2 regions of the Alteromonas sp. NFXS44 genome follow, and region 2 is predicted to be linked to the other one. Evidence: predicted binding sites of a transcription regulator. Region 2 holds the regulator's gene; the other holds the start of a gene.
What was found. Region 2 encodes sigma-54, which starts transcription at its own class of promoters, with help from an activator protein. Its sites were predicted from a motif close to GTTGGCACGNNNNTNGNNT; they were not measured.
Positions count from the first base shown of each region.

Region 1 (5,614 bases), on a different contig from region 2:
GCACCAGCGCAACCCGTACGATAGGCTCAGAAGTCCCGTTCGAGAAGGTCGCCCGAACCAGACCGTCGGCACCGATATCGATACCCGTCAAACGGCCTACCGGTAAACCATCCTGCTCCAGTGAAGTAACCTCAAACGCTGACGCAAACTGAGTCGGTTCGTTGGTGGTTGCCCCCGCCGGATCCAGGTTGAAGTCTATTGCAATTTGTTGTGACGGATCAGAACCGTTTGACAGAATAGTTCCACCTAAGGCTTCAGTTTGAATCTTCAGGTTAGTCTGAGCCACACCATCCGGCGATTCAATGCCCACAAAATCACCGCCCTGACTGAAAGACATTTTCGCCACGGTGACTGCTGAACCACTTGCAGTACCAACCACGTTCGTCGCGGTAGCCGGGTCTGAGTTCGTTCCGTCAGAATTCACCAGGTCCACAAGATTGTCATCAATGGCAGTAGCAACATACCAGTCATTAGTGGTTGTAGCCGCCGGGTCTTTGATGAAATAGTAAGTCATTACATGGCTGTCACCCAGTGAATCATAAACGGTGACCGATGTGGCCGCGTTATAAGTCAGCGGATCGTCCGGATTGAACATCGTAGGGTCTAGTGCCTGATCCCCTGCCGGCAGGTTCATCCGGATATCCACTTCGCTTGTTTGTTGCGGCGAACCGGATGAATCAGGAATGCGTACGGGGATGGTAGTACTTAATGCTACAGATGAACTGGTGCCATCTGTATTTACCGGAAATCCTAATAAGTTGTCACCATTACTGTTCACAACGAAGTTATCTTCATCCAGCTTGAACTGTCCGGCACGGGTAAATGAGAAGTCCCGTGATGTGATTTCAGGCACAGTAGCAAAGAAGCCATTCCCGGTGATCGCAAGATCCAGAGAAGTATTAGTAAACTGTAAACTACCCTGAGAAAACTGCTGTGCCACATCTTGTGTCAAAACACCGTCACCGACTTTTGTTTTACCGCCTGCCAGCAATGACGATGCATAGACATCACCAAATTCTGCGCGGGACTCTTTAAAGCCCACCGTGTTGACGTTCGCAATGTTATTGGCGGTTACGTCGAGATCTTTCTGCGCGGCTGCAACGCCACTAAGTGCAATATTAAAAGACATAACTCTTTCTCCTGTTAACTGCCTATCTGGATGACGTCGCTGAGATTGATACTCACATCACCCGCCAAATTCAAAATAATGCCCTGACTGCTGCCAGTCATGCTGACACTGCCTACCTGCCGGTTAATAGCAGTAGGAACAGATGTTCCTTCATTGTCAACGGTGCCGTTAGCATTAACCACATATTCTCCGGCCGGCATAGGATTGCCGTTTGTGTCTGTTCCGTCCCAGTTAAACTGGATATTTCCTGCCGCCTGCGTTCCCGCATCAATGGTCTTAACAATTTCACCATATTGATTCTCGATGGTGATCTTTAGATCCTGAACGGTCTGATCGTTAACCAGTACGCCACTGAAGCCGGCACCTTCTTCTGCCATATAGCCTACATTACCTTCTACCAGCACCTGCTGACCAATCAGACTGGAAGCCTGCAATGCCTGGTTGGAGGTCATAGACGCGGCAAAGGATTCGAACTTTTCATTCAACTGGGAGATCCCGTCTGCCATCGTAAAAGATGTCATCTGGGCAACCATCTGATCGTTATCCACCGGTTTGGTTGGATCCTGATTTGCCAGCTGCTCGGTAAGCAGTGAGAAGAAGTCTTCCTGGGTCAGGCGCTGTTCGCTGCCATCGGCAACAGCTACACCTTCTTCCTGCCAGTAGAGCTCTGAATTTAAGCCGGTCGTATTTGAAATAGTACTCACGAAAATACCCTCTGCTCAGCGCTATTACTGACCGCGACCAAGCTGCAGTACCTGACGGAAAATACGTTTGGTTGTGTCAGCAACCTGAACGTTTGTTTCGTAGCCTTTCGAAGCAGACATCATATTTGCCATTTCCTCGACAATGTTGACGTTGGGCTTGTAGATATAACCGTTTTCATCAGCCATGGGGTTATTCGGTGCATACTCAATTTGCAGAGGTGCATCGCTTTCCACTACACCTTTAACCTCAACACCCACGCCTTTGCTCTGTTCATCAGATGCTCTGGCAAGTTCTGCGGCAAAAACCGGGTAGCGTGCCTTGTAGGTTTCTTCGTAACTGCTGCTGACACTGTTAGCATTAGCAATGTTACTGGCGGTGGTGTTCAGACGAACACTTTCTGCTTCCATACCGGTACCGGAAATGGACATGACATTAAACAGGCTCATTAACTTTGCCCTCCACTTAAGGCCTTCTTCATACCTTTCAGTTTTCCTTCGAGAAATTGCAGGGTTGCCTGGTATCTCATTCCGTTATCCAGAAAGGCATTTCTTTCAGCCTGCACTTCAACGGTGTTGCCGTCCCCGGTGTCGGGCTGATTTGGGATTCGATAATCGATGTCGAAGCTGTTGATATTGAGACCGCCACCAATATGATTTTCATGAGTGCGTTGCAAAGAACCCTGGCGCTGTTCACTGCGGGCGCTTTCCATGGCTTGCTTAAAGTCTATATCGCGGGCTTTGTAGCCGGGGGTGTTTGCGTTTGCCAGATTACCGGCAATCACTTCCATCTTCTGCTCTCTGATATCCAGCGCTTTTTTATGGAAACCGGTCAGATTGTCTAGGTTGATGGCCATGTAAAACACTCCACAGGCAAAGATTTCAACAACATCGAATTAAAAAGAGACTCAGAGTATGAATCGTCGTTTTCTTATCGTTGAGAACTTTGCAAATGAAGTGCCAAGTATTTTTTGACGCCCTGGGCGGGGCGTCAGGAGATTATTTATTTCTTTGATAGTAAAGGCCGGGATGGCACTTCACCATGGTAAAGTGAGATCCGGCTTCACCGATAGATTCGGAAGCGCCGAGGAACAAAATCCCCCCGGGCTGCATCTGGGCGGCAATTTGTTGCAGTATCTTTTGTTTCACATCTGCCGGAAAATAGATCAGTACATTACGGCAAAATACGATGTCGAAGCGCCCCAGGGCCGTATAACTGTGCAGCAGATTCAGGCTTTTAAAAGAAACCATTCTGCGTACTTCCTCATTGACCTGAACCATCCCCTCACTGTTGGGAGAGAAATAGCGTTGACGGCGTTCTGCCGATAACCCGCGGGCCAGAGAAAGTTCGTCATACACACCTTTGTTACACTTTTCCAGCATAGCCGACGACAAATCGGTGCCGGTAATTTCCACGCCGGCTCTCAAAGCGCCGGGTTTATGCCGCTGAAATTCCAGTACTGACATAGCGATGGAGTACGGCTCCTGCCCGGAGGAACAGGCAGCACTCCAGACCCGCAACCGGCGATTTTCACTGGCGTACAGCGGCAAGATATTATTGATGAGTAATTCGTAGGGATAATTATCACGAAACCAGAGGGTTTCGTTGGTGGTCATGGCATCCAGGACGGATTGCAACAGATTACGGTTCCCACCGCGTACCACTGCTGCAATCAGGCCATCCAGGCTGTCGTAGTCGTATTCGTACATCAAAGACGACAAGCGGCTACGGACAAGATATTGCTTGTTGTCGCCTAATGAAATGCCACACTGTTGCTGCAGAAAAGTTCCGAATTGACGGTAACTGTCGGCAGACACTTCTTTATTTTTCAAGCTTCCCCGGCCTCGTCAATCAGTTAGACAACCATTTACCTACAGCAGTAGCAAGTTCATCAGGATGGAATTTCGCAATGAAATCATCGGCACCGACTTTTTGCACCATCGCCTGATTGAATACCCCGCTTAATGACGTGTGCAGGACCACTTTTAATTTCTGCAATTCAGGGGTGTTTTTAATTTCAGCCGTCAGTGTGTATCCGTCCATTTCCGGCATTTCTATATCGGAAACCAGTACGCCCACTTTATCTGTGACATCTCCGGTTTCGGCAGCAATCTCTTTGAGTCGGTTCAATGCTTCCAGGCCATTTTTAGCAAGCTCCATTTTCAGTCCCAGTGCCGTCAGTGCTTTCTTCACCTGACTGCGGGCAACAGAAGAGTCATCGGCGATGAATATAATCTTATCTTCCTGGGCAGTGGTATTCAGTCCGGCAATAACATCGGCACTGACCTCAGCTTTTAGCGGAGAAATTTCGTTAAGAATTTTTTCTACGTCCAGAATTTCCACCAGCTCTTTATCCACTTCTGTAACGGCGGTGAGATAACTGGCGCGACCCGTACCCTGAGGCGGGGGCATAATGGCATCCCAGTTCGTATTGATAATGCGTTCAACCGCGCCAACCAGGAAGCCCTGTACTGAGCGGTTGTACTCGGCGATAACGATAAACGCTGTTTCGAGGTTTTCAATTCGTCTGCCGCCTGTTGCCATGCTAAGGTCGATGACAGAAATGGTTTGCCCGCGGATATGCGCGATTCCCCGTACCAGTGAATTTAATTTAGGCATTGCTGTCAATGGCGGGCACTGCAGTACCTCCCGCACTTTAAACACGTTAATACCAAAGCGCTGACGGCCGTTAAGTCTGAACAACAGTAGCTCCAGCCTATTCTGCCCCACTAACTGCGTGCGCTGGTTAACGGAATCAAGAATGCCTGACATACATCACCTCTAATTTAAATTGGGCACGAACATTGCGTTTAACCATATCACTTAATGTTTTAAAACAGAATCGCCAAAAAAGTGACACTTTAACCGTTACGAATGTAAGGGTTCTGCTTTTAATCATAGTCAAAATACAATGAACTGAACACGAAAAAAGTCATCATGCAGAAAAAGTTATCGAAATTATTGCAGAAATCTTTAAGCAGGCTGCTGATGGTTATGTTGCTGATGATGCTAAACATAGCCAGTATTCCGGCATTTGCCCAATCTTCAGCGCAGATGCGGGAAAAAATTCAGCAGGAAGCTCAGGCTTATCTGTTAAGCGCAATTGGTGACGCTCACGGCGACGACAATATTCAGGTAAGTATTGTACCAGTTGATGACCGCATTCAGATCCCTGTCTGCCATACACCTTTTCAGTATCACGCAGACAGCAGCGCCCTCACCCAGTCCTACATTTCCGTGAGAGTGAGTTGCGGCAATAACGACTGGTATCTGTTTACCAACGCACGGGTTGCCCGTACCCGTACAGTGGTGGTGACATCCGGTCTAATCAGTCCGGGCACAGTGCTGACATCAGCAAACCTGAAGCTGGCTGAAGTAGACATTAACCAGTTGCGGCACACCAGTTACATGTCGCAAAAAGAGCTTATCGGCGCGAGGATGAAAAGACGGGTCCGTGACGGCCAGCCTGTACAGGCAAATATGCTATGCTTTGTCTGTAAAGGTGATCGCATCACTATCCGTGCTCAGGCCGCGGGAATGCAGGTGAAAACAGCCGGCATTGCTAGACAGGACGGGGTAATAGGCGATAGTATTCAGGTAGTTAATGCATCGTCGAAAAAGACGCTTATCGCTGAAGTTGCCAGCACGCAAACAGTGGTTGTGAATTTATAGCCTGAAACAGTAAAAAACACTGAAAAAGGGTTAAAGATGCGCCAGTTCAGGCCGATAACGTGTATGAGGTGATATTGGTAGTGGAAAAAATTTATGGCAATCAACAATGTT
Region 1 is NZ_JAGDEA010000005.1:201,049-206,662, reverse strand. It holds gene flgE (flagellar hook protein FlgE) at 1-1,129, opposite strand, end outside; gene J3369_RS06140 (flagellar hook assembly protein FlgD) at 1,144-1,833, opposite strand; gene flgC (flagellar basal body rod protein FlgC) at 1,858-2,280, opposite strand; gene flgB (flagellar basal body rod protein FlgB) at 2,280-2,687, opposite strand; gene J3369_RS06125 (CheR family methyltransferase) at 2,830-3,663, opposite strand; gene J3369_RS06120 (chemotaxis protein CheV) at 3,683-4,603, opposite strand; gene flgA (flagellar basal body P-ring formation chaperone FlgA) at 4,769-5,503, shown strand; gene flgM (flagellar biosynthesis anti-sigma factor FlgM) at 5,597-5,614, shown strand, end outside.
Region 1: a site for sigma-54 is predicted at 2,777-2,795, ahead of flgB (flagellar basal body rod protein FlgB). Genes of this name have one in related genera too.

Region 2 (5,614 bases):
GAAAAAAGCCGGTGCAGACGCCTTACGCCCTGCCTATAAAGCAAAGAATTTGACAACCACACTGTATAACGAAGAAGGCAAACTCAACCACGAAGTCTTTGCCGCCTCTATGGAGCATTACGACCAACTAGGCTTTGTGTTATTCGACCAACCCAAATACACTGTCTATGTGAATGATGACGAGGCCCCATGGCAAGTCACCGCTGATGAAGGCACACTCTACAACGATGATCTGATCCAGCTGGAAGACAATGTGCTGATAAAAAGCCTGAATCCTGAAGAGTTTATCCAGACCATTACAACCAATTTTATTAAGGTAAATCTGGATGACAAAACCATGACTTCAGATCAGCCGGTAGATATACGCGGTGTACAGACCATCATTAAAAGTAACGGTTTCAATGCAAACCTGCGTACCCAACAATATGAGTTAATTGATCATGTGCAGACAATTTATTCCCCGGGCAGTTAGCCTTTTCGCAGCAATAGCGCTGCTTGCTGCTGCCGGTGAGGCAATGGCCGGCTCCGGTGATTTTGAAAAGCCGATTACCGTGGATGCCAAGTCACAGTTTATCGACGGTAAAAAGAAGAAATCGGTTTTTAAAGACGATGTGAAGATAACCCAGGGTTCTCTCATTATTGCCGCAGATGAAGTGGAAGCCATCGCCAGTGATGGTGAAGGGAAAGAGATTTTTATCGCCCGCGGAAAACCAGCCAGTTATTCTCAAACGCTGGATGACGGGGCCAAAGTAAAAGCCAGTGCAAATGAAATTCGCTACGAAGTAGCTAAACAACTTATTTCCTTGCAAGGTGATGCAAAAATCCAGCAAGATACCAGCATGGTCCAGGGAGATAGCATCACCTATGACATGTCAAAAGAGCAACTTCTGGCAACCGGCGGAGAAAGTAACAGCAACGGCCGTGTAACCACGGTTTTCCGTCCTGACACAGTTAAAGAGCTGAAGGAAGACAACAAGTCTTCAGACAGAAACGAAAACGAGGGTAACTAAGTTACATGGCAACCCTGAGTGCGACTCACCTGGCAAAGTCGTATAAATCACGCCAGGTCGTCCGTGACGTTAGTTTATCGGTTTCTACCGGACAGATAGTAGGTCTGCTGGGTCCTAACGGCGCAGGTAAAACCACAACGTTTTACATGATTGTGGGTCTTGTGCCGCTCGATAAAGGCAAGATCCTCATTGATGAGCAGGAGCTGACGCACCAGCCAATGCATGAGCGTGCCCGCCGGGGAATTGGTTATTTACCCCAGGAGGCATCCATTTTCCGAAAGCTGACCGTACATGAAAACATCATGGCGATATTGCAGACGCGTAAAGACTTAAAAAATCATCAACGTGAACAGGAAGCGGATGCACTACTTGATGAATTTAATATTAACCATATACGTAATAGTACAGGTATGAGTTTGTCGGGTGGCGAACGCCGCCGGGTTGAAATTGCCCGCGCACTGGCAGCCAATCCGCAATTTATTTTGCTCGATGAACCCTTCGCCGGAGTTGACCCGATTTCGGTTAATGATATAAAGAAGATCATTCAGCACTTACGGGACAGAGGTATCGGTATCCTCATCACCGACCACAATGTCAGGGAAACCCTTGATGTGTGTGAAGAGGCCTATATCGTCAGTCATGGAGAACTGATTGCTCAGGGCACCGCAGAACAGGTATTAAGTAATCAAAAAGTTCGTGATGTATACCTTGGTGAGCAATTCAGGCTATAGTTAAGATATCGGGATGAGCATTTAACGGAGATTTCGCCACCGGCACTCACACCGCTACAACCGGATGTCCTTTTTAGAGTTTATATAAGACGTAGATGAAACCATCTTTACAGTTAAAATTTAGCCAACAACTGACAATGACGCCTCAGCTTCAGCAGGCGATCAAGCTATTGCAGTTGTCTACGCTGGACTTACAACAAGAAATTCAGGAAGCCCTCGATTCTAATCCTTTGCTGGAAGTCGACGACAGCTCCGACAACGATGTAATTGAGAAAAATAACATCGATAATGATGACAGCATGCAGGAGTCTGCATCAGCATCATCTTCTGACAGCATGGATACCGGTGAAGCACTGGAAAAGAATGATTTACCGGACGAGTTGCCCATCGACAGTACCTGGGATGAGTACATTTCTGCGTCTTCAGCCCCCGCGCCCGGCCCTTCCGGTAGCGATGACGAACAAATCTTTCAGGGTGAAACCACCGAAAATATTCAGGACCATCTGCTGTGGCAAATGCGTCTGACACCTTTTTCTGACATAGACCGCGCCATCGCACTGGCGATTATTGACTCCATTGATGAGTCCGGTTATCTCACGGTTACCGTTGACGACATTCTGCAAAGCGTAAACAGTGACGATATGGAAGAGCCCGTTGAAGAAGATGAGGTTGAGTGCGTACTCAAACGTATTCAGCTCTTTGATCCTCTCGGTTCCGGCTCCCGCACACCGCAGGAATGCTTGCTGGTGCAACTGGCGCAATTTGCACCGGAAACACCGTGGCTGGAAGAAGCGAAACTGCTGCTCAGAGAGCATTCCGATCTGTTAGGCAGCAAAGATTACCGTACATTAATGCGTAAAACCCGCCTGAAAGAAGATCAATTACGGGAAGCGATGCGTTTGCTGCAAACGCTGAATCCCCGTCCGGGCAGTGCATTAATTACGAAAGAGCCCGAATATGTCATTCCGGATGTATCGGTTGCTAAGAAAAATGGCCGTTGGGTAGTAGAATTAAACCCCGACAGCTTGCCTAAGCTCAGTGTTAATCAGCAGTACGCTGCAATGAGCCGTAAAGCACGAAACAGCAGTGATTCACAATTTATCCGCTCTCACATGCAGGAAGCCAAATGGTTTATTAAGAGCCTTGAGAGCCGGAACGATACACTGCTGAAAGTAGCAAATTGTATTGTTCAGCAACAAATGGGCTTTTTTGAGCATGGCCCTGAAATGATGAAACCAATGGTGCTGAATGATGTCGCAGAAATGGTAGATATGCACGAATCTACTATTTCCAGGGTAACAACGCAGAAGTACATGCACACGCCCCGTGGTATTTTCGAGTTGAAGTATTTCTTCTCCAGCCACGTTGCCACTGAATCAGGTGGTGAGTGTTCATCTACAGCGATTCGCGCCCTGATTAAGAAGCTGGTTGCCGCTGAAAATCCAGGCAAGCCGCTGAGTGACAGCAAGATTGCTTCGTTGTTGGCCGATCAAGGCATTATGGTTGCCCGGCGAACAATAGCAAAGTACCGGGAATCCTTATCGATCCCGCCGTCTAACCAACGCAAAAGCCTTATCTAACTTAAGGCTGCTCAAAATAAGGAAGACGAAATATGCAAATCAACCTTTCTGGTCATCACATTGAGATCACTGATTCTTTGCGTAATTATGTCGATACTAAGTTCAGCAAACTGGAACGTCATTTTGACCACATATCAAATGTGCACGTTATTTTAAATGTTGAAAAGCTTAGCCAAAAAGCAGAAGCAACGGTTCATCTTAGCGGCGCGGAAGTCTTCGCCTCTTCCGAAAATCAGGACATGTACGCTGCCATTGACAGCATGGTCGATAAGCTCGACAGGCAGGTCCTGAAACACAAGGAAAAGCTTAAAAAGCATTAATTGAATTCATGGATATACAAGCCATAGTCAGCCTGGACCGCACCGAGTGTGCGGTCCAGTGCAATAGCAAAAAACGCATTCTCGAAATCATCAGCGGGATTGCAGCTAAAAATAACCCCGATGTTGATGAAGCCACCGTGTTAAGTAGCCTGCTGGCCCGTGAGCGAATGGGCAGCACAGGTATAGGTAACGGCATTGCCCTCCCCCACGGCCGTCTGGCCGGACTGGAAAAAGTCATTGCCATTGTGGTTACCAGCACGCCCGCCATCGATTTTGATGCTATCGATAATAAACCTGTGGATATTTTCTTTACTTTGCTTGTCCCTCAAGAACAAACCGAAGGACATTTACAAACTCTGGCCATGGTTGCCGGTAAACTCAGTGATAAAGAAACCATAAAAACTATCCGCAAAGCTCAGACAAGTGATGATATTATTCGCGCATTACAGTAACTTAGTGTAATACGCACCGACAACATGTGACTTCAGGAGAAACGGGCGTGAAGTTAATCATCATCAGCGGACGTTCAGGTTCAGGAAAATCAGTAGCACTTCGTGCCCTAGAGGATCTGGGGTATTACTGCGTCGATAATATTCCGGTTAATCTTTTACCAGCCCTGACACACACTGTCGCCGATGAATACGAGCAGGTGGCTGTGAGTATTGATGTCAGGAACTTGCCTAAAGAGCCTTCTGAGCTGGTTGAAATTCTCGACTACCTGCCTCAGTCATGGACTGTCACCATCGTATATATTGACGCAAGTGACGATATGCTGGTGCGCAGGTTCAGTGAAACCCGCCGGTTACACCCGCTGGCTAAACTGAATAAGTCATTGTCTGATGCCATTCAGACAGAACGGGAATTACTGGCCCCCGTAGCAGAAAGAGCGGATTTGAATATTGATACCGACTCTCTGAGCATTCACCAGCTGGCAGAATTAATTCGCGAGCGGATCCTCGGTAAGAAAAGCTCACGACTTGTTCTGGTATTTGAATCATTCGGCTTTAAACATGGTATTCCCAAAGATGCAGACTATGTGTTTGACGCCCGTTTTCTGCCAAACCCTCACTGGGAGCCGGATTTAAAACACCTGACAGGCCTGGATACACCGGTTCAGGTTTTCCTCAGTTCCCAACCTATAGTGACCAAATTTATCTGGCAGATTCAGAACCTCATCACGACCTGGCTGCCACATCTTGAACGGAACAACCGCAGTTACGTGACAGTCGCTATCGGATGTACAGGCGGACAGCACCGTTCAGTTTATGTAGCGGAATCACTGGCGAAAAATTTCCGGGAATCTCATCCTGATGTCCAGCTCCGCCACAGGGAGCAAAGTAAATAATGCGTATAGAGAAATCTCTGACTATTGTTAATAAACTGGGGCTGCATGCCAGAGCTGCAACGCAGTTGGTGCAACTGGCGAATCAGTTCGATGCCGAAGTTCTTTTACAAAAAGGCGATAAGCAGGCGAATGCCAATAGTGTGCTGGGACTGATGATGATGGAAAGTCATCAGGGGGAACAGGTTACTGTGATCTCTGAAGGTCCTGATGCTGAAGCTGCAATGGATGCCGTTGAGGCATTAATTGCAGGCAGATTTAACGAAGATGAATAACGCCTGCACTCCACTGAGTGTGTAGTGCCGGCGAAGGCTTAAAGGCAAACCCGTTGAAACGTTTCATCAGTTTAATCATCTTTTTGACAGCGATGGCTTATCAAAGCTCTGTATGGTGTGCTGAGCACAAAAAAAGTCTGATAACCGGTGGTACAGCCTGGCCTCCTTACCTGTATATAACAGACAATAATCAGCCGGCCGGTGAAGACTACCAATTGTTAAAGTCGGTTTTAGGCAAGCTGGATTATGCACTGGAAAGCCAGATCCTGCCTGAAAGACGGGTTACTCAGCAATTAGGACTGGGGCAAATTGATGTAGTCACCGGTGCGGCTTTCACACCGGCGAGAGCGCTGAAA
Region 2 is NZ_JAGDEA010000002.1:359,540-365,153, reverse strand. It holds gene lptC (LPS export ABC transporter periplasmic protein LptC) at 1-472, shown strand, start outside; gene lptA (lipopolysaccharide transport periplasmic protein LptA) at 441-1,010, shown strand; gene lptB (LPS export ABC transporter ATP-binding protein) at 1,016-1,741, shown strand; gene J3369_RS04795 (RNA polymerase factor sigma-54) at 1,837-3,321, shown strand; gene hpf (ribosome hibernation promoting factor) at 3,354-3,641, shown strand; gene ptsN (PTS IIA-like nitrogen regulatory protein PtsN) at 3,650-4,093, shown strand; gene rapZ (RNase adapter RapZ) at 4,141-4,986, shown strand; gene J3369_RS04775 (HPr family phosphocarrier protein) at 4,986-5,258, shown strand; gene J3369_RS04770 (substrate-binding periplasmic protein) at 5,312-5,614, shown strand, end outside.